DNA from 4 places in the Tardiphaga alba genome. Region 4 is predicted to be linked to each of the others. Evidence: predicted binding sites of a transcription regulator. Region 4 holds the regulator's gene; each other region holds the start of a gene.
The links. Region 4 encodes PhoB, which activates phosphate uptake and scavenging genes when phosphate is short. Its sites were predicted from a motif close to TGTCATNNANCTGTCAT; they were not measured.

Region 1 (7,175 bases), 1.1 Mb from region 4:
GACGATGGCCGTGAAGCCGCTAATGGTGCGGACCACCGGCGCGATGATCGGGATCTCCCGCGGCTCCGCCGCGAAGTCATCGACGGCAGCCAGCAGTTCGGCCTCGCTGGTGTCTTCTGCGAGCGCAAACGGCGCCTTCAGCGTGCCGTGGAAACCGTATTTGCGCGGATCCCTGGTGATGGCGCTCCAATCCTCGAATTCGGTCGTCAGCGAATCTGGATGGTCAATGTCGTGGCCGCTATAGGCGTCATAGCCCAGGGTTTCGGCGCCGAACCGCGTCAGCGCGCGGTCGGCGTCGGGTGCGAAATAGATCGCATATCTCGGATAGTCACTCATGGGTCCAGCATAGAGCATGACGGGATCATGCTCCAGAGAGCATGATCGTCCGTCAGGCCGCAGCAATCGCCTGATGTGGCAAGGCTGTCGCAGGGCGCAACCGCGCGCCATCGGCGAGATGGGCCAGTTTGCCATTGGCGATGACGGCAACGATGCGCGGGCGCAGCGCGATACTGTCATCGATCAGCAGCAGGTCGGCCCGCCGCCCCGGCGCGATGTCGCCGCGATCGGTGAGGCCGGCCGCTCTGGCCGGGGCCGACGAGACCAGCGACCATGCCTGCGGCAGTGCCAGAATGCCGTCATGGACGAGGCGGAATGCCGCAAGCAGCTGCGCGGGATAATAATAGTCCGACGCCAGCACCGAGCAGAGGCCCCTGGCGATCATGTCGGAAGCCTTGGTCCAGCCGGTATGGCTGCCGCCGCGCACCACGTTGGGCGCACCGAACACGATGAAGTCGCCGGCTTCCGCGGCAGCGATTGCGGTTTCCTCATTGATCGGGAATTCCGCGATGCGGACGCCGAGATCGCGGAAGCCAGCGCGCATCGCCGGGCTGTTGTCGTCATGCGACAGCGTGGGGATGCCGGCCGCATTGGCGGCCTCGGCCAGCCGGGCGATCGAGGCCGGCACCTGATCGGCGCGCGACAGCACGCGGTCCACCAGCTGATCGAAGGCCTCGCTGCTGAGGCCGGTGCGTTCCACCATGCGCGCGCGCTTCGCAGGCTTGGAGATGCCGGCGAGATCCATATGGTCGTTGAAGGCGAGCAGGTCGATGCGGCCGTCCTTCATCCAGCCGATGATCTCGTCTTCCGCATCGAGATTGAACGTCTCCTGCCGCAGATGGAAGCGCGTATCCGCCGCAAGTTGCGGCCGCAGCGTCTCGATGGCGGCGAGCAGCTTGCGCGCATTGTCGGCGCCGCGCAGTCCCGGCTCCCACGACCATGTGGTGCCGTGAAAGACGGTGGTGATGCCGTTGGTGATGGCCTGTCTGTCGCTGTCGATCAGCGCCACATCGACCGGGAAATCGACGCCGGGACGCGGCATCAATTGGCGCTCGAAAGCGTCGCCATGGATATCGACGATCCCCGGCATCACGAGCAGTCCGCTGGCGTCGAGGCCGAATGCGCCATGGGCGGCATCGCCGATCCCGGCAATCACGTTACCCGAGATCGTCAGCGAGGTCTCGCCGATCTCGGTGCCGAGCAGGGTGCGTCCGCCTTCGATGTAAAGTTCAGTCATGCCGTCTCCACCTGCGTCGCCTTGACGCCCTTATACTTGCTCAGAAAGTCATCCACAGACAATTTGCGGAAATCCGGCAAAGCTTGCCGCAACATCTCGTGATCCCAGTCCCACCAGGCGAGGGTCATCAGCCCGTCCTCGACCGCCTGCGAGAAACGCCGCCGTATCGGCCGCGCCGGGTTGCCGGCGACGATGGTGTAAGCGGGAACATCTTTTGCGACGATGGCGCCGGCGGCGATCACCGCACCCGTGCTGATCTGTCGGCCGGGCAGCACGACCGCGCCGTGGCCGAGCCAGACATCATGGCCGAGGATGCAGTGATGTTCACGGCGCCATGCGAAGAAGTCGCTGTCATCGGCTTCGCCGGGGAAATAGGCGCTGGCGCGATAGGTGAAATGCGATTGCGCAGCGCGTTCCATCGGGTGATTGCCGGGATTGATCCGCGTCAGCGAAGCGATGGAACAGAACTTTCCGATCGTCGCATAGGTGATCTGGGACTCGTGCTCGACATAGGAGTAGTCGCCCATCGATACTTCATTCAGCACGGTTCGCGCGCCGACTTCGTTATAGCGGCCGAATGTAGCGTCTTTGAGTTTTGCGCTCGGCTCGATAACGGGATCGAGCGACAGCATCTTTCCGACCATGACGGCTCCGTGACTTCAAATGCGGGTGAGGCGTCATCAGACGCTTTCGTGACAGGCGCGTGACGCAGGAATGAAAAACCGCGCCGCATCGCCGCAGGGCTGCGGGTTAAGCCCTGCAATTTATTCGTCACATCACTGTCATTCCCCAGCGATACCGGTTCGTTAATTTATTGATACCGGAGTATCTCATGCTTGCAGTCGAAGGCCTCACGTGCCGCTTCGGTACCAAGGCGGCGGTCGATAACGCGAACTACACGATTGCGCCCGGCGCTTTCGTCGGCGTGATCGGTCGTTCCGGCGCGGGCAAGTCGACGATGCTGCGAATGATCAATCGTCTGGCCGAGCCGACTGCGGGCCGCATCATGTTCGACGGTCTCGATGTGACTGCGCTCAAGGGGCGCGAACTACGCCAGTGGCGTGCGCGTTCGGCCATGATCTTCCAGCAATTCAATCTCGTTGGCCGTCTCGACGTGCTCACCAACGTGCTGATGGGGCGCCTGTCCGGCATGCCGCAATGGCGCTCGCTTACGCAGATGTGGCCCGATGAAGATCGCGCGCTGGCGATGTCCGCACTCGAACAGTTCGACATGGCGCAATATGCCTCGCAGCGCGCCGACCAGCTCTCGGGCGGCCAGCAGCAGCGCGTCGCCATTGCCCGCGCATTGGTGCAGCAGCCCGATCTCATTCTCGCCGACGAACCGATCGCCTCGCTCGATCCGCGCAACACACGCATCGTCATGGATGCGCTGCTGCGTATCAACAAGCATTTCGGCATCACGGTGATGTGCAACCTGCACTCGCTCGATTTGGCACGCACCTATTGCGATCGCCTGATCGGCATGTCGGCCGGTCGTGTCGTGTTCGATGGCGCGCCTGCGCAGCTCACCGAGCACATTGCCCGCGAACTCTACGATCTCGAAGCCGATGAGGTGATGGGATCGACGCCAATACATGCGCCAGTCGGCGCACGCGTTCCGGAATACGGCGCAGCCGCCGTCGCCTGATCGAATTTCCGCAATGGTCCGCGCCCGCATTTTGCGCGGGTGATGTCATCGCGGCGATAGACGCTCCGCTTAGCAACAAGAAACTCCGTCACCTCTCCAGATCACGCAGGGATTGCCATGATCAATCGTCGCTCCATTCTGCTCAGCGCCGCGGCGCTGGCTTTCGCCGCCACCTCGGCTTCGGCCCAGGACTACAAGGCGAAGTATCCGGAACTGACCTTCGCGGTCGTGCCCGCAGAGAACGCCTCGGGCGTCACCGAGCGCTGGACACCGTTCACCGCCTATCTCTCCAAGGAGCTGGGCGTGAAGGTCAATCTGCGCATCGCCAATGACTATGCCGCCGTCATCGAAGGCCAGCGTTCGGGCAATATTCATCTGGCCAGCTACGGTTCGGCCTCGTTCGCCCGCGCCCGCCTCACCGGCGTGAAGACCGATGCCTTCGCCAACGACATCAATATCGACGGTTCAACGGGCTATTATTCGGTGTTCTTCGTCAAGGCGACGAGCCCCTACAAGACCGTGCAGGAGTTGAAGGGCAAGAATCTCGGCCTGGTCGATCCGAATTCGACCTCGGGCAACAATGTGCCGCGCTTCGAGCTCGACAAGATGGGCATCACCGATGCCGACACCTATTTCAGCAAGGTCGTGTTCACCGGTAGCCACGAAAACGCGATGCTGGCGCTGTCGCAGGGCACCGTCGATGTGGTTGCCAATCAGTGGACCAATGACGGCGACTCCACGCTGGCCCAGATGATCACCAAAGGCATGCTGAAGAATGCTGACGGCTCGGTGATGAAGAAGGACGACTTCCGCATCATCCACAAGTCGGCGCCGATCATCAACGGCCCCTATGCCTATAGCTCGGACCTGCCGGAAGAGCTCAAGGCCGCCATCCGCAAGGCGTTCGAAGAAGCGCCGACCAAGGACAAGGCGGCCTTCGACAAGCTGTCCGACGGCCAGAAGAAGGGCTTCCATGCCGCGACCACCAAGGATTGGGACGCGACCATCGACCTGATCAAGTTCGTCGACGCCCTGCGCAAGAAGAAGGCGTCGTAAGACCCTAACTTCGACGGGAGCCGGATCGGGCATGATCCGGCTCCTTTTTTATTCTGACTGCTGGTGCGCTTTCTTTCTTCACCTCTCCCCGTTGGGGAGAGGTCGCCGCGTAGCGGCGGGTGAGGGGGCATCCACAAATAACATCGTCCGCGGCGCCCCCTCACCCTAACCCTCTCCCCGGAGGGGAGAGGGGACTACGTCGCTTCATCTTTGGCACGCAAGGCTCACCCAAATGCCCGCCGCCGTCTCCATCCTGCCGAGCCAGCAGCTCGCCGTATTGAACGACGCCTATCGCAAGGCGGTGTCGCGGCGTCGCCTGCGGACGCTGTTCGTTTGCGTCGCTTGCGCGGTGGTGCTGTTCGTCGCCGCCATCGGCGCCGAGGTGAACCTGTCGACCTTCATCGCCAAGATCGGCAACTTCTTCAGCTATTTCGATCGCATCTTCACGCTGGAGAGCGGCGCGCGCGTCTGGACGGATTTTGCCGAATGGTTCTGGGGCTGGCAGAAGTGGTTGTCGCTGCTCGGTGAAACGATCCTGATCAGCTATGTCGGCACCGTAGTGGGCGCTGTGCTCGCCTTCGGCCTGAACTTCCTCGCCGCCGAGAACACCGCGCCGTCGCGCTGGCTGCGCTTTGTCGTCAAGCGCTTCATGGAATTCTGCCGCACGGTGCCGGACATCGTGTTTGCGCTGATCTTCGTCATCGCCTTCGGCCTTGGCCCATGGCCGGCGTGCTCGCCATCGCCATTCACTGTGTCGGCGCGCTCGGCAAGCTGTATGGCGAGATCGTCGAGAATATCGACATGAAGCCGGTGGAAGGTATCCGCTCGACCGGCGCCAGCTGGATCGACTGCATGCGCTTCGCCGTGCTGCCGCAGGTCTCGGCCGGCTTTGCCAGCTACACGTTGCTGCGTTTCGAGATCAATGTGCGCGGCGCGTCCGTGATGGGCTTCGTCGGTGCCGGCGGCATCGGGCAGGAGCTCGTGGTCGCCGTGCGAAAATTCTATTATTCCGATGTCAGCGCGATCTTGCTGATGATCATCGTCACGGTCTTCGTCATCGATGTCTCGACCGGCTGGTTGCGTGGCCGCCTGTTCGGCAAGGAGACGCGGTCGTGAGCAGACAGCCCGATATCAACACCGACGCGTTGCGCGCGCGCTATCCGCATGTGTTCCACCGCCCGCTGAAGTCGCGCGCAGCCGTGCCGACGATCTTCGTGGCCGCGCTGGCGCTGCTGATCTTCGGCCTTGTCGAACTCGATTTCTCCCCGGCGCGTATGCTGCACGGTGTGCAGCAATTGGGCTGGATCACGATGATGATGATCCCGCCCGATCCCGGCTCGTCATTGCCGGCCTATCTGCAGGCCATGGGCGAGACGCTGTCGATTGCCGTGCTGGGTACCACGCTCGCCGCGCTGCTCGCATTGCCCGTCAGCCTGCTTGCCGCACGAAACGTCATTCCGTCCGCCTGGCTGCGTTTTCCCGTGCGCCGCTCGCTCGACACGATCCGTGGCGTCGATACGCTGATCTGGGCGCTGGTCTGGATCAATGTGGTCGGCCTCGGCCCATTCGCCGGCGTGCTCGCCATTGCAGTGTCGGATTTCGGCGCCTTCGGCAAATTGTTCTCGGAGGCCATCGAAGGCGCGGACAAGAAACAGGTCGAAGGCATTCGCGCCTCCGGCGGCAGCCCGTTGCATGAAATCCGCTTCGGCCTGATGCCGCAGGTGCTGCCCGTCATCGCAGGGCAGGTGCTTTACTTCATCGAATCCAATACGCGCTCGGCCACTATCATCGGCATCGTTGGCGCCGGCGGCATCGGCCTGCAGCTCGCCGAGCAGATCCGCGTGCTGGAATGGCAGAAGGTGTCGTTCCTGATCCTGATGATTCTTGTCGCAGTGGCGGCCATTGACTGGATCTCCGGCCGCCTCCGTTTCGCGATCATCGGCCGCCGCGCGGTGGCGTAATCACGCCGCCGCCTTGTGGCGGGCCTGTTCGGCCTTGAACAGTTCAAATTCCTCAGCCACAGCCCGCATCACATGGGGGCGTTGGCGGATGCCCGCGTGATACGCCTTGATCGCCGGCCATTGCTCCAGATCCAGCTGCGGGATCACCATGGTCCAGTTCAGCACCGTGGTGAGATAGCAATCGGCCACGCTGAACCGATCCAGCAGAAATTCGCGGCCAGCGAGATGTCTCTCCAGATAATCGAGTTTCGAACGGCCGATTTCCAGCGCATAGGCTTTCGCGTCAGACGGCGCCTTCTTCGAAAGCAGCGGCTGGAACAGTGACTTGTGCAGCTCCGTCCCGATGAAGCACAGCCATTGCTGCAGCCGGCTGCGCTCCATGCCGCTACCGGCCGCGATCGGCGAATTCGGGAAACACTCGGCCACATGCTGCAGGATCGCGGCATTCTCGGTCAGGATCACGCCGTCATCGGTGCGCAGCGTCGGCACAAGGCCGAGCGGATTGACGCCGTAGAAATTCGAGCCGTCCTGCAGCAGGGTTTTGCTCGGCGGATCGACTTCGAGAAAGCGCGCCTCGGCGCCGGCTTCATACAGCGCAATACGGGTAGCCATCGAGCAGGCCATCGGCGAGAAATAGAGATCCATGGGGTTTCCTTCGCAGTATGGCGCCGTGCGGTGGCGCCTTTGTTGATTTTCCTACCGTTTCGCACAATAATAGGGCGGTCAAGGAATAATTTGCGAAATGGTACAAAAAAAGAAATCGGCCGCGGGCGGAACGGAGACGGGGGGAGGGGGCCGAGCGAGGGCAAACGTCGCGGTCGTCCGCGCGCTTATGATCCGGATGTGGCTGTCGGGCAGGCCTTGTCGCTGTTCCGCCGCACCGGCTATGCCGCGACATCGCTGGATGATCTCAGCGCCGCCACCGGCATGAACCGGC
Region 2 (7,175 bases), 200 kb from region 4:
CCCGGTGATCTCCCGCAGGAGGTGCCGGTGCCGAATCCGGATGAGGCTCCGGGGCAGCCGCCGCCGGCAACGATGTAACGTCCGACGGCGGCATAGAAGCGCTACTAAACATCCGGCCTGAACGTGCAATGAACATCGCGCGCTCGGGCCGTTGATGTGTGCGAAATAAATCCAATTGTGGCTTTGCGGACTGCCACATTGCCGCCCTATGCTTATTCGTTCATCGCTGTGCCGATTTGTTCGGCCGACAAATGTTTTTGTTGAAGACGTCTTATCGAGGGCTTGAGTTCATCATGACAAAACTTCGTCTCGTGTTGCTGGCGACGACCGCGTTCGGCGTGACGCAGCTTGCAGCGACTGCATCATTCGCATCGAGCGCTGATGCGCCGATCCTGCTTGCGCAGGCAGCCCCACCGGCAGCGGAAGGCGAACCGAAGGGTGCTCCGAAGGGCCCACCGCCGGCTGCTGCACCACGCCCGGCACCGCCGGCCGCAGCGCCTCCACCGGCCGCACGACCAGCTCCGCCCCCGCCTCCCGCCGCAGCGCCGCCGGCCGCGCGCCCGGCTCCGCCTCCGCCGCCCGCCGCCGCCCCGCCGCCCCCGCCACGTCCGGCATCGCCTCCGGCAGCCGCCCCGCCGCGTCCTGCGCCCGAGGCAGCTCCGCCGCCCCGTCCGACACCGCCAGCCCCGCCACCGGCTCCCCGCGCAGCACCGCCCGCTGCGCCGGCTCCGAGCGCTGCGCCCGCACCGTCGGCGCCCCCGGCAGCGCGTCCTGAACGCCGCGAACCCGGTGCCGAGCGTCCAGGTGGTGAGCGTCCAGGCGGCGAGCGCCGTGAACGTGGCGAACGTCCTGCGCCGTCCGCCACACCCCCAGCTGCAGCTCCGGCGCCCTCGGCAGCTCCGCCCGCCGCCGCGACGCCGCCGGCTCAGCCGTCCGGACGTCCCGCGCCCGCAGCAACGCCATCAACGCCTCCGGCTGCTGCAACGCCGCCGGCCGCGCCTTCGGCAACGCCAGCGCCATCAGCTACACCTCCGGCCGCTGGTACACCTCCATCTGGCCGTCCGGGTGGCCCGGAAGGGCGTGAGGGACGTCGCGGTGACGGAAGTCCTGCACCGGGCGCACCTGCCACGCCGCCTGCCGCAACTGCGCCAGGTGCCGCTCCGGCCGTGCCCCCGTCTGCGGCAGCGCCCGTCGCCCCGCCACCCACGCCGAGCGCTGCGCCTGTGGTCGTCGCCCCCGGCGGCGGCAACATCAAGGTCGTGCAGCCACCGGCGCCGCAGGTGACCACGCCGATCCCGCCCGCGCCGCCGCCTGCCGCAGCGACGCTGACGCCGATCGCGCCGGGTGCCGCGCCGCAGGGACCGCGTCGTCTGGATGATTTCCGTGGTCAACGCAGTGAGCGCCGCGAAGGCGGACGCACGATCATCACCGAGCCCGGCCGTATCATCGTGCAGGATCCGAGCGGTCAGTCCTTCATCCGCCACAACGAGGTCGATCGCTTCCGTTACGGCGCGCGGGATATTCGCACCCAGCGTGTCGGCAACGAGGATCGCACCATCGTCGTGCGGCCGGACGGTTCGCAGATCATCACGGTGGTCGGCAGCGATGGCCAGCTGCTGCGCCGCATCCGTCGGGATCGTGGCGGGCAGGAGATCATCATCATCGACAACTCGTTCGGTGGTCCGCGTGGGCCTCGCGGTCCGGGCGGCTTCTATGTCGATCTGCCGCCTCCGATGATCCGCATTCCGCAGAACCGCTACATCGTGGACTATGATCAGGCCTCGCCGGATCTTGTCTACGATACGCTGATCGCCCCGCCGGTGGATCGCATCGAGCGTCGCTACACGCTGGATGAAATCCGCTACAGCCCGATGGTGCGTCAACGTATGCCGTCGATCGATCTCGACTCGATCAATTTCGAGACGGGCTCATGGGATATTTCGCCAGACCAAGCCTCGAAGCTGCAGGTGATCGCAGATGGTCTCAATCGCGCCATCTCGCGCAATCCGCGCGCGGTGTTCCTGATCGAGGGCCATACCGATGCGGTCGGCTCCGATGTCGACAATCTGTCGCTGTCGGATCGTCGTGCGCAGTCGGCAGCGGAGTTGCTCACGCAGCAATTCCAGGTGCCGGCGGAAAACCTGACGTCGCAAGGCTATGGCGAGCAGTATCTGAAGATTCAGACCGATGGTCCGGAGCGTCAGAACCGCCGCGTCACGGTGCGCAACATCACGCCGCTGCTGAATGGTGGTCAGGCATCCCTCCCGCCGCCGCCCGCAGGCACGGCTCCGCCGCGCCGCTGAGGTGAACTGACATGACAATGGCCGGGAGCGATCCCGGCCATTTTTGTTTTTTGAATTGTGAGTGGCGGCGCCAATGGTCTCCCTCCCTCAAGCCATGCAGCGGCGCAGTGGGGAGGGTCCGCCGGAGGCGGGGGTGGGGTCCATCCCCACGTGACGTCGGAGTTGGTGGAAGCACCCCGCCCGTCTCGAAGCTCGCTGGACGCTCGCTTCGATCCACCTATGGCGGACGAATTCGTCCGCCAGACCCCGCTGCGCGACTTCGTCGCTTGGGGGAGGGAGAAGAACCGCGCGTTACTTCGTGCTCGCCCCCAGACCCAGCGCATCCACCATCACGCGGAACACTTCCGTATTGTCCATCTGGCCCTTCACGCGATCACTGCCTGGTCCGGTCGCCGTCAGGATCACGTCTTCGCCCGAATGCACGCTAGCATTCATCATCGCCGGCAGATTACCGAGCCGCAGCATCGCGCCCGGCGCGTTCTTGTATTTCTCGTTTGCCTTGAACGTATTCGGCGCCTCACCTGCTTCCGTCGGCTGGTTCGGCCCATCGAGCTTCGGTCGCAACGTTTCATAATGATCGGGCACGCTTGCTGACATGATCGCAAGGCGACGGCTCACATCGACGCGTGATGGATAGCCGTCCGCATCCGGCGCCGGATAATTCGGGAAGCCAGCCTTGTCATAGACGCCGATCCGCTCGCGCAGCGGCAGGTTCGTCTCGGTGCTCATGTCGTCGTTGACGGTGCCGATCAGGCTGTTCGGGTGGCTATGATCGGACACGACGAGGATCAACGTGTCCTCGCCGCGCTTGGCTGCCCATTCCTTGGCAAGCTTCACCGCATTGTCGAGCATGATCACGTCATAGACCGCGCGATCGAAGTCGAGCATATGCGCATATTTGTCGATCATGCCGGATTCCACCATCAGGAAGAAGCCCTTGTCGTTGCGTGACAGAACGTTGAGCGCGGCCTGCACCTGTTCGGTGAGGTCCGGCTGTTCCGGATACTTCTTTACGCCGCCGCCCTTGAGGAGTTTGCGGTCGAGCACGCCGTCCATATTGCCAGGCGTGAACAGGCCCAGCAGCTTTTTCGTGTCCGACTTGTCGGCTTCTGCCTTCAGTTCTCCGGCGGTCTTCACATAGGGATAGCCGGCCTCCTTGAACCTGGCGAGATAGTCCACTTCATCGGCGCGCTTTCCTATATCGACAGCGCGCGGCAGGAAGTTCGCGGCGCCGCCGCCGAGAATGACATCGGGCTTGGCCGCAAACATCTGCGCGACGATCTCGTCATAGGCCGAGCGGCGGCGCGTATGCGCGATCATTGACGCCGGTGTCGCATCCTGTATCTCGGTGTTGGTCACGATGCCGACAGCGAGATCGAGCTTGCGCTTGACGAGCGACGTAATGGTCTCGACCTTGGGATCGTCGAACACGTCGCGGGTGCGGTCCGCATAGACGCCGAGCGCATTGGTCGCGCTCTTGTGGCCAGTCGTGTAGGCGCTCGCCGAATTGGCGCTGTCGGTAATGATCGAATCCGTCCCGGCGGTGCCGACCAGTGCCATGCTCGGCATGTCATCGACGGCGAGCTTGCCGCTGCTCTTGCCTTCCTTGATGCCCTTGGAAAGGATGCGCGCACCAACGCGATGCGACAACGACATGCCGTCGCCGACGAACAGGATGACGTTCTTCGCACGGCGTGCGCCGGTGTCGTACACGTTCCAGGTCACGGACTTGGTGAAGTTGCCTGCCGTTACGTCGATTTTGTAAGCGCCAGTCTTGTCGAGCACGACATCGCGCAGCATCAGTGCGGACTGATCCTTGTTGTCTTCGCGCTCGATATAGTCAGCGCTCTTGCCGAAGGCCGCGGTTTGATCCGCGCCGTTGATCGTCACCTTGATATCGGAGGCCGCGATCTTTTCGGGAAGCTCGACCTTGAAGTCGAATTTGCTGCCTTTGAGGATCTCCGCGCGATCAATCGGGTAGATCGCCTGCGCATGGCACGATGCGCTCATGAAAAAAGCCGCGAATGCGGCCAGCGAAATGGTCCTGGTCATGGAAATCCTCGCCAGTGGCGTTCTGTCGCAGATGATCTCCATCAATAAAGCGGCCGGATGTCACGTCAATGACATCCGGCCGGATGGGTGATCTGTATGGAGCGAAGCGTAATGCAGGGACAGCAGAGATAGTTGAAACGTCGGTCCGAGGATTGCGCTGCGCTCCATCCGGACTACGACATTATTCCTTACCCAGCTTCGGAATGGTCGCGCCTTCGCCGGCGCTGATCAGGCCGGTCTTCGCATACAGATCCAGCTTTGCGCGCGTGTCGGTGATGTCGAGATTGCGCATGGTCAGCTGGCCGATGCGGTCTGCCGGCGTGAACGGCGCGTCTTCCACCTTTTCCATGCTCAGGCGTTCCGGCGCATAGGTCAGGTTCGGGCTCTGGGTATTCGCGATCGAATAGTCGTTGCCGCGGCGCAGTTCGAGCGTCACTTCGCCGGTGATGGCGCGGGCCACCCAGCGCTGGGCGGTCTCGCGCAGCATCAGCGCCTGCGAGTCGAACCAGCGGCCCTGATAGAGCAGGCGACCGAGCTTCATGCCGTTCATGCGGTACTGCTCGATCGTATCTTCGTTATGGATGCCGGTGACCAGGCGCTCATAGGCGATGTGCAGCAGCGCCATGCCCGGCGCTTCATAAATGCCGCGGCTCTTGGCTTCGATGATGCGGTTCTCGATCTGGTCGCTCATGCCGAGGCCATGGCGGCCGCCGATGGCATTGGCTTCCAGGAACAGCGCGACGGCATCAGTAAAGGTCTTGCCGTTCAGTGCGACGGGCTGGCCATCGACGAAGCGCACTGAGACGCGCTCGGCCTTGACCGCGCAGTCGTCCTTCCAGAACGGCACGCCCATGATCGGATTGACGATGGTGATGCCGGAGTCGAGATGTTCGAGATCCTTGGCCTCATGGGTCGCGCCGAGCAGGTTGCTGTCGGTGGAATAGGCCTTCTCGGCTGACATCTTATAGGCGAAGCCATGCGCGGTCATGAAGGCCGACATTTCGGCGCGGCCGCCGAGCTCGTCGATGAACTGGTCATCGAGCCAGGGCTTGTAGATCTTCAGCTCCGGATTGGTCAGCAGGCCGTAGCGGTAGAAGCGCTCGATGTCGTTGCCCTTATAGGTGGACCCGTCGCCCCAGATATTGACGCCGTCTTCCTTCATGGCCGAAACCAGCATGGTGCCGGTCACTGCGCGCCCGAGCGGCGTGGTGTTGAAATAGGTGATGCCGCCGGTGGAGACATGGAACGCGCCGGCCTGGATCGCGGCGATGCCTTCATGCACGAGCTGCTGGCGGCAGTCGACGAGGCGGGCCTTCTCGGCGCCGAACTCCATCGCCTTGCGCGGGATCTCGTCGTAGTCTGCCTCGTCGGGCTGGCCGAGATTGGCGGTATAGGCGAAGACCCTGGCGCCCTTCTGCTTCATCCAGAGCAGCGCCGCCGATGTATCGAGGCCGCCGGAAAAGGCGATGCCGACATTCTTGCCGGTGGGGAGGCTCTTCAGGATCGTGGTCATGGGGCGTCCAATCGAGGCTAGTTCGGTTGTATTTGCCGCGCCTGCGGCGCTTTGGGTCAGCGATAGCGCGGCCGGGCAAAGCGCGTCAACGCGGGAACCGCAAGGAGCGCGCTACTGTCGTCACCCGGCCGTGCGCGCAATTGCGCGCTAGGACCGGGTGACCCAGTAGACTCCGGCCGGCGTGTACTGGGTTGCCCGGTCAAGCCGGGCAACGACAATTTTAGTCGTGATGCTGCTCGGTAATCCGGTTGCCCAGCGTAGGCTTCGGCGGGTTTCGGCCGGACAGCATCCGGCGCCGCCAGGCATAGCCGGGCCAGGCGATTTTGGTCAGCCAGCGATCGATGCCTTCATCCGTCATCCGGGTCCGTGGCCAGCGGTAGATCCATCCGTGAACCAGCCAGATCACGAGAAACGAGGCGAGGCCGGCGATGGTCACGTCGGTGAAGAAATGCCCGCCAAACGCCATCCGCCAGCCCGAGGTGGCAAGGCCGAACACGGTCGCCGCCGCGTAAGCCGCGGGACGCAGGCTCGGCGGCGCCAGTGCTGCGGGGGCATAGGTCCAGAACGCCGTGGCGCCCTCGCCGGAGAAGAAGGAGCAGTTGCGCCGGCACTCGCCGCTTGGGTCCCACCAGGCCTTGAACTGCCAGGGGCCGCCGAATTCGGTGACGGAGACGGGCCGCGGCCGATCCCAGAAGCTTTTGAAGGTGAAATTGGTGAGGAAGCCCGCCGACATCAGCATGGTGATAACCAGAAAGGCCATGGTGCGGCCCTTCACCATCAGCGGCCGGTTTGGCCAGATCAGCTTGACGATCAGCGCCAGGATCGACGGCGCCACGAAGGCCCAGGCGATCCACATGGCCGCGTGGCGGGCGAATTGGGCGTAAGGCAGCCCGGAATACGCGAAACCGCCGGCGTCGGGGCTGTAGAACAGCGCGGCGAGCTTGAGGTCCAGTTCGGGCCAGATGCCGAAAATCACGAGAATTGCTGCAAGCAGCACGAGCGCAATGAGGAGGCCGGTCCGGTTCATGGCGGGCGGTTTATCCGAGCAGGCGCGGGAAGGAAAGTTAAAGCGCTCGGGCATGATCCCGAAAAGTGGATGCCGGTTTTCGGATCAGATCATGCCCGGAAGCTAAGGCTTTGCCGCGGCATCCGGCTGCGACGGCAGCTGTCGCGGCTGTTTCCATGCTCCGGCCTTACGGCCGGCGATCACCCAATAGATCAGCCCCGAGACGATGCCGGCGCCGGTCATCACTTCCAGATGACGACGCACGATGCCGTCGAATGTCATGGTGGTGGTGTCGTAGGGG
Region 3 (7,175 bases), 1.4 Mb from region 4:
CCCCCTCGATCCGGCGTGAGACATCCATCAGCAACTTGTCGCCGACGGCATGACCGAATACGTCGTTGATTTCCTTGAGGCCGTCGAGATCAATCGACAGCACCGCAAACTCTTCGGATGCATCGGTACAGGCATCGATCATCTGGGTGAGCGCCTGCAGGAAGGCAGGTCGATTGGGAAGATCTGTCAGGCCATCGTGATAGGCCATATGCGCCATCCGCGCCTCGGTCTGCCGACGATCGGTGACATCTTCGTGGGTCTTGATCAGATATTGCGGCTCACCCGCGGGATCGAGCACCGTGACACGGCGCGTCAGGAACAGACGCAGGCCGTCGCGCGTCGATATCGGGTGTTCTTCGGCAATCGGGGTTCGGCTCTTGATCGCCGCCTGGTCGCGCGTAACGATCAGCTTGGCTTCTTCCGGTCGCAGCATTTCCTGCACGGTCTTGCCGATCGCATCTTCGCGGCGACGGCCGAGAATGACCTCGGCCCCGCGATTGGCAAACAGATAGCGGCCGGTCGAGATCTGCTGCACCATCAGCGAGACGGGAATGTTATCCAGCACCGTTTGCAGGAATTGCCGGGCATTCTCGACTTCCTTCGACAGCGACTCCCGTTCGGTGATGTCTTCGAACAGGGCGATCAGGAAGGCAGGCTCATTGCGCTCGTTGAATGCAATCACCCGATTGCTGTCGATCGTCCGGATTTCCGACCCGCGCTGCACAACAATCTCGCTGCGCGACTGCCCCTGCGATGCCACCGCACGCGCATCCGCCTCGGCAATCGCCCGTGCGGTCGTCGGAGTGTAGATCTGGTCGGCACGCTTGCCGACAATCTCTTCGCGGGTAAAGCGCGAGAATTTCTCGAATGCACGATTGGCAAAGATATAGCGCCCATCATCGATGGTCTTGGCGGCGACACACACAGGGACGTTATCGAGAACGGATTCGAGAAACTGCTTGGTCGTCGCGAGCTCACGCTGCAGGAAAAGCTGATTGGTGCAATCCTCGTGAATCCCGATCCAGCCGCCATTGGGCAGGCGATTGAACTTGACGTGGATAGATTGACCGCCCGGCAATTCTGCAATGTAGCCTTCGGACGACATCGCCTTCTCGTAATAGCAATTCGGGCTCATATCGACCGTCCCGCGCTGACGTCGCAATTCGCGCAGGTCGGCTCCCGTAATGCCCGCCGTGATTTCGGCACGCGTCAGCTTGTAAATTTCGAGATAGCGATCGTTGCAGAACACCACACGGCGCTGCGCGTCGAGCATCACGATGCCCTGACCGAGATGATTGAGCGCCGAGCCGACGAATTCATTGCGCCGTTGCTGCTCATGCCGCACATTGCGAAGCGCTGACGCCACCCAGAAGACGATGGCCGTGGTGAAAGCACCTGCCACCAGCCCGCCCATAACGACATGCAAAGCAAAATAAGGGTCGAAAGTCACGAGGTCACCGGCCTGCCCATCCGCGGCATGCGCCGAGGTCACGGTGGCGATCAGACATGCGACAGCGATGGCGCATCTTGTCGCCTTCTCGCTCGCTCGGCCTATCTTGCCAGTCATTGTTCACCCGCGTATTCGCAGGTGGGAGTGTTCAATTGCAGGTATTTTGATCAGGTAAATGCATCTGCCGACAATCTGACACGACGCAAAAAACGCGCGGTAATCCGCTGACATGTTTAATATTTTACTAAGATCGGGCGGAACACATGGACAAGGTTGAGTGCGTCGTCGTAGGCGCCGGCGTCGTGGGTCTGGCCATCGCGCGTCGGCTTGCCGAGGCCGGGCGAGAGGTTATCGTGCTCGAAGCGGCCGATGCGATCGGCACCGTCACCTCGTCGCGCAACAGCGAGGTGATCCATGCAGGGATTTACTACCCCGCCGGCAGCCTGATGGCGCGTCTCTGCGTAAGCGGAAAACAGAAGCTCTATGACTACTGCCGCAGCCGCGGCATTCCACATAGCAATTGCGGCAAGCTGATCGTGGCCACCCGGCCTGAAGAGATCGACAAACTGGCCTCGATCAAGGCCCATGCGGAAGCCAACGGCGTCGGCGATATGCAGGTTCTGTCAGGCGACGAGGCCCGCGCGCTCGAGCCCGCACTCGCCTGTGAAGCCGCATTGCTATCGCCATCCACCGGCATCATCGACAGCCATAGCTATATGCTGTCAATGCGCGGTGAGGCAGAAGCCGCCGGTGCCGCTTTCGCATTTCTCGCACCACTGGAACGCGGGCGCGTGACTGCTGATGGTTTCGAGATCGAAGTCGGTGGCGAAGCGCCGATGACACTCGGCTGCGATATGCTGATCAATTCCGCGGGCCTGTCCGCGACCATGGTCGCACGCCTGCTCGAAGGCATGCCGCTTGACCTGATCCCACCGGCCTATCTGGCCAAGGGGTGCTATTTCAGCTGCAATACGAAGGCGCCATTCTCACGCCTGATCTATCCGGTGCCGGAGCCCGGCGGCCTCGGCGTGCATCTGACGCTGGATCTCGGCGGACAGGCCCGTTTCGGGCCCGATGTCGAATGGGTCGATCATGTCGACTACGAAGTGGATCCAGCGCGCGGCGAGCGCTTCTATCCGGCGATACGGCGCTATTGGCCCGCACTGCCGGATGGCGCGCTGATGCCTAGCTATTCCGGCATGCGGCCGAAGATCGTTCCACCCGCCGTCGCGACCCAGGATTTCATGATTCAGGGGCCGCAGGTTCACGGCGTGCCGGGATTGATCAACCTGTTTGGAATCGAGTCGCCCGGCCTGACGTCATCGCTCGCCATCGCGGACTATGTCGCGGAGGCCTCAGGAATCTCGAGATAAAAGTCACCGGGGATCAACGATCGTCTGCAAACGCACTTGCAGGCGAAGCAATCAGGTCCAACCGTCTTGTCTGATCGCTTCGTCGCAAGGGCGGCAGCGTGCAAGCATCTCGAATTCGCGATACCGGCACGCGATCCTGCGAACGTCATGGGGTGAGGCGTTACGTCAGGAGAATCTTGATTTCAGCAGAATTGATTCTGGACGGGCTAGTGAAGTGTATCGCTGGCTTGCCTAAGACGTTCGATTTCGTCTTTCACCATCAGTTTGCGACGCTTGAGTTCCACGATCCTGAGGTCGTCAGTGGAAAGGTGGACGAGCGCGTCGTGCAATTCGCTTTCGAGAACCTTGTGCTTGCGTTCAAGTTCAACGAGATGCGCCTGAAGTGCCATTCGAAAACTCCTCGGTAGGTGGGACCTAGTTTTGGATTCGGTTGGACGATGAAGTCTACATGACAGTGGACATCTGTCGATGGGTCTTGAAAATTGTACCGCCATGCTCCGCGTATCGTGAAAAACGAATCGTAACCGGGTGCTGTGCAAAATTCCCGGAACCATCTGGCTTGCGCGGTGCACGCACACCGGCGATAGTCCACTGAGAAACTCGCCAATGAGTGGCAGGCTAAAGTCAGCGCCAAGTCAGCTAACACCATGAACGACGACGAAGATCGCGAACTCCCCGCCGAATTGGCCCGATTGCAGCAAGAACATCGCGACCTCGATGCCGCCATCGAGGCGCTGCAGCATTCGCCTGCACCCGACCTGCTCCGTCTACAGCGCCTGAAGAAGCGCAAGCTTCAGTTGCGCGACCGCATGTCTCACATCTCGGATCAGATTACCCCCGACATTATTGCCTGAGACAACGCGTCGCGCTGCGGCGTAGTCATGGGCCATTTCCCGGGCCGCGGACTAGAACAAACGGCCATGCCGACTCCCACGCCCCCTCATGCACGCCTGATCGGTTTCATCTGCCTCGGTGTCACCGCCACCGGTTGGGCTATGAACTGGCCAATCATCAAGATCTTGCTACGCGACTGGCCACCGCTGTTTGCGCGTGGCGTTGCCGGCACCGCAGCCGGGATTATTCTGGCCGGCATTGCGATCGGCTACGGCGAAAAACTACGCGTCCCGCGGCATGCAATCCCGCGGCTGCTGTTCGCGTCCTTCACGAATGTTTTCGCATGGATGGGCTTTGCCACTGTCGCACTGAAAATGCTCAGCATCGGCGAAGGCGCACTGCTCGTCTACACAATGCCCATTTGGGCTACGCTTTTCGCATGGCCCATTCTCGGTCACCGTCCGGGATTGCGCGACGTCATCGCGCTGGTGCTCGGCATTGCCGGCATCGTGGTGCTGATGGGCGAGCACGGCTTTGCTCTGACGCAAGATAAGCTGCTCGGAATCGCTCTCACGATGGGCTCAGCAACCTTATTCGCACTGGGCAGCGTATTGATGCGATCGCCCTTGCCGGTCGCGCCCATTGCGTTGGCGGCATGGCAAGTCGGGCTTGGCTGTTTCCCTATGGTCATTCTCGGACTGATCTTCGAGAAACCCGATATCGCCGCCCTCACTCCGACCGGGTGGAGCGCGCTGATCTATATGACCCTCGGCCCGATGGGCATCTGCTACCTCACCTGGTTCGCCACTCTCCGCCGTCTACCGCCCTCGACGGCGGCTATGGGGACTTTGGTTGTTCCCATCCTGGGGGTGATTGGCGCGGCGGTCGTGCTCGGGGAACCGCTGGGACTGCGCGAGGTAACCGCCATGGCGCTCACCCTTGGCGGGGTGACGCTCGCGCTGCGGAAGTCTTCCGCAACATAGATGCCGCGAGGCGGTTACCGGGCTACCGCGGCGTCAGGCACCCAGGCCGCGTAAAATCCGCGCTTTCGTCGCCTTCGCATCGGGTTTTCTTTTGCATCGGATTTGTTACAAGGCTGTCCCGTCTTCAAAGACGAGATTGTTCTTGAACGCTCCCTGCCCGGCAGGGGGCGACGCTTGTATTTCCAGCTATCCTCTTGGATTCGCGAAAGAAAATACCGGAATGTCCGCGCCCGTCGCCATTATTATGGGAAGCCAGTCCGACTGGGAAACCATGCGCCACGCCGTCGATACCCTGACGGCCCTGGGTATCGCCCATGACGCGCGCATTGTTTCGGCCCATCGCACCCCCGACCGGCTGGTTTCGTTTGCCAAGGGGGCCAAGGCGGCTGGGTTTCAGGTCATCATCGCCGGTGCCGGCGGCGCTGCCCACCTGCCGGGCATGGCGGCTGCGCTGACGGAGCTGCCGGTGTTCGGCGTGCCTGTCGAGTCGAAGGCACTCTCCGGCGTCGATTCTCTTTATTCTATCGTCCAGATGCCCGGCGGTATTCCTGTCGGCACGCTGGCGATCGGCAAGCCCGGCGCGATCAACGCTGCCTTGCTTGCAGCTTCGGTGCTGGCGCTTCACGACCCAGCCCTTGCAACCCGCCTCAAGGCTTGGCGTCAGGCGCAGACCGACGCCGTGGCCGAAAAGCCGGAAAGCATCAAGTAATGGCACCAGCAATGAAGGTGCTGAAGCCCGGCGACACCATCGGGATTCTCGGCGGCGGCCAGCTTGGTCGTATGCTGGCGCTGGCAGCAGCGCGGCTTGGCCTGAAGTGCCAGGTGTTTTCGCCCGATCCGGATTCGCCGGCGTTCGATGTCGTGCAAAACGCGACTTGCGCCGAATATGCCGATGTCGAGGCGCTCGAACTGTTCGCCAATGATTGCGACGTCATCACCTACGAATTCGAGAACGTGCCCGCAGCCACGGCGCTCATCCTTGATGCGCGCCGTCCAGTGCTGCCGGCGCAAAGCATCCTGAAGACCACGCAGGATCGCCTGGTCGAGAAGGATTTCGTGACCTCGTTGGGCATCGGCACTGCCGGCTATGCCAGCGTCTCCAGTGTTGGAGAGCTCCGCGACGCCGTCGAGAAACTCGGCCTGCCCGCGGTCATCAAAACCCGACGCTTCGGCTATGATGGCAAGGGCCAGGCAATGATCCGCCCGGGCGATGATCTCGATCAGGTCTGGGACGATCTCGGCACCAAAGAGGCAATCCTCGAAGCTTTCGTGCCGTTCGAGCGCGAAGTCTCCGTGATTGCGGCGCGCGGTACCGACGGCAGCGTCGAATGTTTCGACGTCACCGAAAACGAGCATCGCGATCACATCCTGAAATTCTCCTACGCCCCTGCCCGTATTCCCGATGCGCTCGCTGCCAAGGCGCGCGAGATTGCCGAGAAGATCGGCACGGCGCTCGGCTATGTCGGTACCTTCGCGGTCGAACTGTTCGTCGTGCCGGGCAAGGATGGGGCGTCGCTCGTGGTCAACGAGATCGCCCCGCGCGTGCACAATTCCGGCCACTGGACGCTGGACGGCGCCTCGGTCTCGCAATTCGAGCAGCATATCCGCGCCATTGCCGGCTGGCCGCTCGGCAAGCCCGTGCGCCTCGGCCAGGTCACCATGACCAACCTGATCGGCGACGACATCCTCGATTATCCGAAGTGGCTGACTGTCCCCGGCGCCACGGTGCATCTCTACGGCAAGGGCTCGCCCCGTCCGGGCCGCAAGATGGGCCATGTGGTCGAGGTCAAACCGGAGGTTTGAGCCTCTCTGGCACCCATTTTGCCGCCTGAACGGCCCGGGAACCCGAGGCGTCTTGGTGAGAAATCCTCGATTTTCCGCGGAAAATCACACAATGAGCTTTTGGGCGTGGTGGACATTCACCATTTCATCTGTTAGATGAGCGCCCTTACAGGTTAAGAGCTTGGCCTCTGTCGGCTCTTTTCTTACCCGAAATTCTGATCCGTATGATGAAGAGGATGCCGCGTGCAGGTTCTCGTTCGCGATAACAATGTTGACCAGGCTCTCAAGGCGCTGAAGAAGAAGATGCAGCGCGAGGGCATTTTCCGCGAGATGAAGCTCCGCGGTCACTACGAGAAGCCGTCTGAGAAGAAGGCCCGTGAAAAGGCTGAAGCCGTGCGTCGCGCACGCAAGCTCGCCCGCAAGAAGCTGCAGCGCGAAGGCTTGCTGCCGATGAAGCCGAAGCCGGTGTTCGGCGCCGGCCCCGGCGGCGACCGTGGTGCACGTCCGGGTGCTGGCGGCGCAGGTGCTGGCGCTCCGCGCCCGGCCCGCTAAGCAGACCGATATTTGATTTCGATAACGCGGGCTTCGGCCCGCGTTATTTTTTTGCAAACGTGTTCTAAAGCGCGCTGCTTTGACCGGGTGCAATTTCGATTCCGGCAGGGTACCAATATCAGATCAATCGCCGCGTGAGATTTGCCCTGCATGGACTACCCGCTCCGCAAATCACGATCCTGCATTGGCAAGCGCAGCGCC
Region 4 (7,175 bases):
TCGCCCTGCAGCGGCTCGATCACGATGCCAGCAGTCTCCGGACCGATAGCGGCCTTCACCGCATCGAGATCGCCGAGCGGCACCTGGTCGAAGCCGTCGAGCGGCTTGCCATAGCCTTCGAGATACTTGGCGGCGCCGGTAGCAGCCAGCGTGCCGAGGGTACGGCCATGGAACGCGCCTTCAAACGTGATGATGCGCGTGCGCTCCGGGTTTCCCTTGGAGAAATGATAGTGGCGCGTGACCTTCAGCGCGCATTCCATCGCCTCGGCGCCGGAATTGGCGAAGAACACGAAGTCGGCAAACGAGTTTTCGCACAGCCGCGCAGCGAGGCGCTCGCCATCCGGGCTCTTGAACAGGTTCGACATGTGCCACAATTTTGTGGCCTGCTCTTGCAGCGCCTGGACCATATGCGGATGCGCGTGGCCGAGCGAATTCACCGCGACGCCGCTGGTAAAATCGAGATAGCGCTCGCCGGTGGTCGAGATCAGCCAGGAACCTTCACCGCGCTCGAAGGCAACATCCGCGCGCGCGAAGACAGGCAGCAGATGCGCCTGAGAAATTTGCGAGGATGGTGCGTTGCTGGTCATAACCGTTCCGATCAATAGCTGTGGTCTTGAGTCCGTGACGTCCGTACGACACCGGACAAAAGACCCTCAAAACGAAACGTGCCGCCCTTCTCGGGCGGCACGCGCGCATTATTCTATGGGCGTTGTGCAGGGTGTCAACCGCGCACTGAGGCCTTGAAGTCACACGAGGTCGTCAAAAAAGCAGATTTTCTTGTTTGGTTGACACAAAGCATGTGGATGTGACTCGCCCGACTCTTGCGCGTGAGTCGCGCCATATTGTAGTTTTTCGCTTGTCGGATACGACATCTCGTGCGGCAGTTGACCCTTTGACACCATAAGTGCGGCGTAAGGCCGGACGCGATAGCGCGCCCGGTGAGCGCTAAGGGATTCTGACCACGAGGTTTTTGAGGTTTCAGATCGCAGCGCGGCGGCCCGTTTTGGTTCTGCGCCTACGAAGGGATTATGCGATGACGGTAATCACATGGACCGACGATCGCGTCGAACAATTGAAGAAACTCTGGGAAGGCGGCCTTTCCGCGAGCCAGATCGCCGCGGAACTCGGTAACGTCACCCGCAACGCCGTCATCGGTAAAGTCCATCGCCTGGGCCTGTCGGGCCGCGCGAAGAGCCCCTCGTCTGCTGCCCCGCGGCCGCGCAAGCCACGTCCCGCCCAGCAGATGGTGCGGATGCCGCGCCCGATCGCCCGCGGCAATACCGCTCTCGCGCACAATTACGAAGTCGAGATGGAGCCGGACCCGATCTCGGTCGATAACGTCATCCCGATCAGCCAGCGCCTGCAGCTGGTCGAGCTCAACGACGCCACCTGTCATTGGCCGGTGGGCGATCCCGCCAGCGCCGACTTCTACTTCTGCGGCGGCAAGTCCGTGGCCGGCGCACCCTATTGCGCGCACCATTCGCGCATCGCCTACCAGCCGGCGAGCGACCGCCGTCGCGCAGCACCGAAGCCGGTGCGCTGATTGCAGCAAACAGCACAAACAAAAAATGCCCGGCGATGAGCCGGGCATTTTTGTTTTTAGATCGTTGAGAAACGCCTGATTTACCGCCGTCATGCCCGGCGTATGCCGGGTATCCACGCCTCGACCAAGGCAAAGACGTAGATGGCCGGGACAAGCCCGGCCATGACGGTGTCTAACAATGCCAGCGGCGCCTTACTCCGCCGCCTTGTCGAAGCGATCATCGAGCGCGTAGCCAGCGCCGCGCACGGTGCGGATCGGGTCGGGTTCGCCGGCCGGATTGAGCAGCTTGCGGAGACGACCGATGTGCACGTCAACGGTGCGCTCGTCGATATAGATGTCGCGGCCCCAGACGCTGTCGAGCAGTTGCTCGCGGCTGAACACGCGGCCGGGATGCTCGAGGAAGAATTCGAGCAACCGGTATTCGGTCGGGCCGAGATCGATCGGACGGGCGGCGCGCACCACACGGCGCTTGTCGCGATCCAGCTCGATATCGCCGAAAGCCAGCACGGTGGCGAGACGCTCCGGCGCCGCGCGACGCAGGAGACCCTTCACGCGGGCGAGCAGCTCAGGCACCGAGAACGGCTTGACGATGTAATCGTCAGCGCCGGTCGCAAGGCCACGAACGCGCTCGCTTTCCTCACCGCGGGCGGTGAGCATGATGATCGGCAATGCCTTGGTTTCCGGCCGGGCCCGCAGGCGACGGCACAGTTCGATGCCGGACAGGCCGGGCAACATCCAGTCGAGGACCACGAGGTCCGGCACGCGCTCTTTCAAGCGGGTGTCGGCATCGTCGCCGCGGGCAACCGTCTCGACGTCGTAACCTTCGGCGTCGAGATTGTAGCGCAGCAGCGTGGTCAGAGCTTCCTCGTCTTCCACTACCAGAATGCGCGCGTTCATATGGCTAGTTTCCTATCTGTCGTGCGGCAAAGGCGAGCAAGTCGCGGCGAGCTCGGCTCGCCGCGAGAAGCCTTAGCTCACCGGAGTCGCGAAGTTGGTCATGTCGCCCTTCGGGCGCTTGTCGACCATCTGCTGACCTTCGATCATGTAGAACACGGTCTCGGCGATATTGGTCGCGTGATCGCCGATCCGCTCGATGTTCTTGGCGCAGAACATCAGATGGATACAGAACGAGATGTTACGCGGATCTTCCATCATATAGGTCAAAAGTTCGCGGAACAGCGAGGTGCAGATCGCGTCGATCTCTTCGTCGCCCTTCCAGACCGTCATCGCTGCCGGCAGGTCGTGGGCGGCATAGGCATCGAGCACAGCCTTGACCTGGGTGTTGACCAGATCAGTCATGTGTTCGAGACCGCGGATCAGCTTCAGCGGGTGGAAATCGCTGTCCAGCGCATTGACGCGCTTGCCGATATTCTTGGAGAGATCGCCGATACGTTCGAGATCGGTGGCAACGCGGAGCGCACCAACGATTTCGCGCAGATCGACGGCCATCGGCTGACGCTTGGCGATCGTCAGGACGGCGCGTTCTTCGATCGCCCGTTGCAGGTGATCGATTTCAGCGTCAGTGGCCACCACGCGTGCGCCGAGGGCGACGTCGCGGCGGATCAAGGCATCGACGGACTCTGCGATCTGACGCTCGGCTAGGCCACCCATCTCGGCGACGAGGCGGGTAAGTTCCTGGAGGTCGTCGTCGAAGGCCTTGGTCGTGTGTTCAAAAGCCATAGCTCAATCCTCTCGCGATAATGTCGCGTCAGCCGAAACGGCCGGTGATGTAATCCTGGGTGCGGCGATCGCTCGGCGAAGTGAAGATCTTGTTGGTCTGATCGAATTCAACCAGCTCGCCGAGATACATGAAGGCGGTGGTGTCGGAGACACGCGCAGCCTGCTGCATGTTGTGGGTCACGATCGCGATCGTGTACTGATCCTTCAATTCGTCGATCAGCTCTTCGACCTTGGCGGTCGAGATCGGATCGAGCGCCGAGCACGGTTCGTCGAACAGGATCACTTCCGGACGCACCGCGATGGTGCGCGCGATGCACAGACGCTGCTGCTGACCGCCCGAGAGCGACAGGCCCGAAGCGTTGAGCTTGTCCTTGACCTCGTTCCAGAGCGCACCGCCACGCAGCGCCTTCTCTACGCGCACGTCCATCTCCGCCTTGGAAATCTTTTCGTAGAGGCGGATGCCGAAGGCGATGTTTTCATAGATCGTCATCGGGAACGGGGTCGGCTTCTGGAACACCATGCCGATGCGGGCACGCAGCAGGTTGAGGTCCAGCTTCGGGTCCAGAATGTTCTGGCTGTCGAGCATGACCTGACCTTCCGCGCGCTGACCCGGATAGAGGTCATACATGCGGTTGAAGATCCGCAGCAGCGTGGACTTGCCGCAACCCGACGGACCGATGAAGGCGGTCACGCGGTTGGTGGCGAGGTTCAGGTTGATCTTCTTCAGGGCGTGGTGTTCGCCGTAATAGAAGTTCAGGTCGCGTACGCTGACCTTGGGGCGGGTATCGCCCTGGATCATGGACGGCGGCATCGAAACGCTGGGATTGGCAGCGGACACAGAGAGATCACTCATTTTGCTTTCCTCTCGGCGCCGAGCAAGCGCGCGCCAATGTTCAGGGCAAGGACGGTCAGGGTGATGATCAGCGCGCCGCTCCAGGCGAGCTGCTTCCAGTATTCGTAGGGGCTCTGGACGAAGTTGTTGATGGTGACCGGGAGGTTGGCCATCGTCTTACCGAGATCCAGGCTGAAGAACTGATTGCTCAGTGCGGTGAACAGCAGCGGTGCCGTTTCACCGGCGACACGGGCGGTCGCCAGCAGCACGCCGGTGATGAGACCGGCACGAGCCGCACGATAGGCGATCCGCTTGATCACCAGCGAGCGCGGCAGGCCGAGCGCCGAGGCTGCTTCACGCAGCGGGTTCGGAACAAGGCCGAGCATGTCTTCCGTGGTGCGGACGACCACCGGGATGACGATCACGGCGAGCGCAAGAGAACCGGCGAAGGCCGAGAAGCCACCCATCGGAACAACCACCGCGCCGTAAACGAACAGGCCGATGATGATCGAAGGCGCCGACAGCAGCACGTCGTTGATGAAGCGGATCACCGAGGTGAGTTTGTCGTGCTTGCCGTATTCCGCCAGATAGGTGCCGGCGAACAGGCCAAGCGGCGCACCGATGCCGACGCCGATCACCGTCATGATGACCGAACCGACGATGGCATTGAGCAGGCCACCTTCGGTGGAGCCGGGGGGCGGCGTGTTCTGGGTGAAGATCTGCACGCTGAGGCCGGCAAGGCCGTTGTAGAACAACGTGAACAGGATCAAAGCGAGCCAGGTGACACCGAAGATGGCGGCACCCATGCACAGACCGCGGACGATCTTGTCGTTGCGACGGCGCGAGACGTAAATCGGGTTCAAGGTTGCCATGACTTACTTTCCTGCCTTCTTTTCAAGGCGCAGCAGCATCAGACGGGCGGCCGACAGCACCAGGAAGGTGAGCACGAACAGCAGCAGGCCGAGCAGGATCAGGCCGGACTGATGCAGACCGTCGGACTCAGCGAATTCCGAAGCGATGGCCGCGGAGATCGTGGTGCCTGGCCCGAAGATCGAACCGGTGATCTTGAACGAGTTGCCGATGATGAATGTCACCGCCATCGTCTCGCCGAGCGCACGGCCGAGCGCCAGCATCACGCCGCCGATCACGCCGACGCGGGTGTAGGGAATGACGACGTTGCGGACGACTTCCCAGGTGGTGCAGCCGACGCCATAGGCTGCTTCCTTCAGCACCGGCGGCACCGTCTTGAACACGTCGACCGAGATCGCCGTGATGAAGGGCAGCACCATGATGGCGAGGATGAGCGACGCGTTGAACAGCGACAGATAGGACGGCGGGCCGGCGAAGATGGTGCCGAGCACGGGTACGCCTTCGAAGACGTCGATCAGGAACGGCTGGAAGTGGTTGGCCAGGAACGGGCCGAGCACGAAGAAGCCCCACATGCCGTAGATGATCGAGGGAATGCCGGCGAGCAGCTCAACCGCCATGCCGATCGGGCGACGCAGCCAGTTCGGGCACAGTTCGGTGAGAAAGATCGCGATGCCGATGCCGACCGGAATGGCGATGGACATGGCGATCAGCGAGGTGACGAGCGTGCCATAGATCGGGCCGAGCGCACCGAGCACCGGCGGTTCGGCCGACGGCGCCCAGCGCTGCGTGAACAGGAAGGAGAAACCGAACTCCTTCAGCGCCGGCCACGCACCTGCGATCAGCGACAGGATGATGCCGCCGAGAATGAAGAGCACCGACAGCGCCGAGATGCGCGTCAGCCAGTAGAAAAACTGGTCACCGGTCTTGAATGCGTTGAGCGCCTTGGCGCGGTCATACGGTCCAGCGGCGTCCATCGAAGAGCTCTGTACGGCCATATCTGCCACGCCCAGTCCCCTGTGTTGTTATTTGATACCCGAAACACGACACCCTGAATGGGCCTGTCAGGGCGTGAAACGCGAAAAGAAAAAGTGAAATCAGCTAGAAAGAAGCGGAGGAGAGATGCCCCTCTCCTCCGCGCAAGAGCGAAAGCTTAGCTCTTGATGTCCGAAGACCAGGTCTTTTCGATCAGCTTGACGACCGAGTCCGGCATCGGGATGTAGTCGAGTTCTTCGGCAGCCTTGCCGCCCTTTTCGAACGACCACTTGAAGAACTTCAGCGCTTCAGCCGACGCCGCCTTGTCGGTCGGGGTCTTGTGCATGAGGATGAAGGTCGCAGCGGTGATCGGCCACGAAGCGTCGCCCGGCTGGTCGGTCAGGATCACGTAGTAACCCGGAGCCTTGGCCCAGTCAGCGTTGGCAGCAGCGGCCTGGAAGGCAGCGATGGTCGGCTGCACCGGCTTGCCGGCCTTGTTGACCATGCCGGTGGAGGTCAGCTTGTTCTGCTTGGCATAGGCGTATTCGACATAACCGATGGCGTTCTTGGTCTGGCCGACGTTGCCAGCAACACCTTCGTTGCCCTTGGCGCCAACGCCAACCGGCCACTCGACGGCGGTACCGGTACCGACCTTGGTCTTCCAGTCAGCCGAAGCCTTGGAGAGATAGTCGGTGAAGTTGAAGGTGGTGCCCGAACCGTCCGAACGACGAACCACGGTGATCGCAGCCGACGGCAGCTTCAGCTTCGGGTTCAGCTTGGCGATCGCGGCGTCGTCCCACTTGTTGACCTTGCCGAGATAGATATCGGCCAGCACTTCGCCCGAGAGGACGAGCTCGCCCGACTTGATGCCTTCAAGGTTCACGACCGGAACGATCGCGCCCATCACCATCGGCCACTGAACCAGGCCGTCCTTTTCGAGCTGCTCAGCCTTGAGCGGCGCGTCGGTGGCACCGAAGGTCACGGTCTTAGCCTGGATCTGCTTGATGCCAGCGCCCGAACCGATCGACTGGTAGTTCAGACCGTTGCCGGTTTCCTTCTTATAGGCGTCAGCCCACTTCGAGTAGACCGGAAACGGGAACGTCGCACCGGCACCAGTGATGTCGGCAGCGAAGGCCGAGGTCGAAGCGGCCACCAGGCCGGCAGCGACGATCGCTTTGAGGAATTTCATGGGTATCTCCAATCTGTCGTGAGCTCCACGCCGAATGCGCCTTGCTGTGCTCACGCCGCCCGTTTAGGGGCGGACGATTGTGCTTTTAT

Region 1: phnC (phosphonate ABC transporter ATP-binding protein) is a predicted target of PhoB. The motif match lies at 2,343-2,359, and genes of this name have one in related genera.
Region 2: RPMA_RS01960 (alkaline phosphatase) is a predicted target of PhoB. The motif match lies at 4,413-4,429, and genes of this name have one in related genera.
Region 3: RPMA_RS24355 (YdcH family protein) is a predicted target of PhoB. The motif match lies at 3,261-3,277, and genes of this name have one in related genera.

Annotation. Positions count from the first base shown of each region.
Region 1 covers NZ_CP036498.1:1,660,974-1,668,148, forward strand. The annotation lists gene RPMA_RS07805 (DUF1045 domain-containing protein) at 1-336, opposite strand, end outside; gene RPMA_RS07810 (alpha-D-ribose 1-methylphosphonate 5-triphosphate diphosphatase) at 389-1,573, opposite strand; gene RPMA_RS07815 (LbetaH domain-containing protein) at 1,570-2,217, opposite strand; gene phnC (phosphonate ABC transporter ATP-binding protein) at 2,406-3,221, shown strand; gene phnD (phosphonate ABC transporter substrate-binding protein) at 3,339-4,277, shown strand; partial or broken gene phnE (phosphonate ABC transporter, permease protein PhnE) at 4,510-5,393, shown strand; gene phnE (phosphonate ABC transporter, permease protein PhnE) at 5,390-6,238, shown strand; gene RPMA_RS07840 (glutathione S-transferase C-terminal domain-containing protein) at 6,239-6,883, opposite strand; gene RPMA_RS07845 (TetR/AcrR family transcriptional regulator) at 7,082-7,175, shown strand, end outside.
Region 2 covers NZ_CP036498.1:396,991-404,165, forward strand. The annotation lists gene RPMA_RS01950 (hypothetical protein) at 1-78, shown strand, start outside; gene RPMA_RS28690 (hypothetical protein) at 292-1,020, opposite strand; gene RPMA_RS28695 (OmpA family protein) at 1,167-2,303, shown strand; gene RPMA_RS01960 (alkaline phosphatase) at 2,595-4,355, opposite strand; gene argG (argininosuccinate synthase) at 4,537-5,868, opposite strand; gene RPMA_RS01970 (phosphatase PAP2 family protein) at 6,089-6,895, opposite strand; gene RPMA_RS01975 (hypothetical protein) at 6,998-7,175, opposite strand, start outside.
Region 3 covers NZ_CP036498.1:5,088,936-5,096,110, forward strand. The annotation lists gene RPMA_RS24345 (sensor domain-containing protein) at 1-1,567, opposite strand, end outside; gene RPMA_RS24350 (NAD(P)/FAD-dependent oxidoreductase) at 1,714-2,823, shown strand; gene RPMA_RS24355 (YdcH family protein) at 3,030-3,212, opposite strand; gene RPMA_RS24360 (YdcH family protein) at 3,471-3,677, shown strand; gene RPMA_RS24365 (DMT family transporter) at 3,744-4,640, shown strand; gene purE (5-(carboxyamino)imidazole ribonucleotide mutase) at 4,861-5,349, shown strand; gene RPMA_RS24375 (5-(carboxyamino)imidazole ribonucleotide synthase) at 5,349-6,443, shown strand; gene rpsU (30S ribosomal protein S21) at 6,666-6,974, shown strand; gene RPMA_RS24385 (tetratricopeptide repeat protein) at 7,125-7,175, shown strand, end outside.
Region 4 covers NZ_CP036498.1:598,484-605,658, reverse strand. The annotation lists gene RPMA_RS02865 (aspartate aminotransferase family protein) at 1-587, opposite strand, end outside; gene RPMA_RS02860 (GcrA family cell cycle regulator) at 1,034-1,543, shown strand; gene phoB (phosphate regulon transcriptional regulator PhoB) at 1,736-2,440, opposite strand; gene phoU (phosphate signaling complex protein PhoU) at 2,513-3,223, opposite strand; gene pstB (phosphate ABC transporter ATP-binding protein PstB) at 3,252-4,076, opposite strand; gene pstA (phosphate ABC transporter permease PstA) at 4,073-4,918, opposite strand; gene pstC (phosphate ABC transporter permease subunit PstC) at 4,931-5,929, opposite strand; gene pstS (phosphate ABC transporter substrate-binding protein PstS) at 6,076-7,086, opposite strand.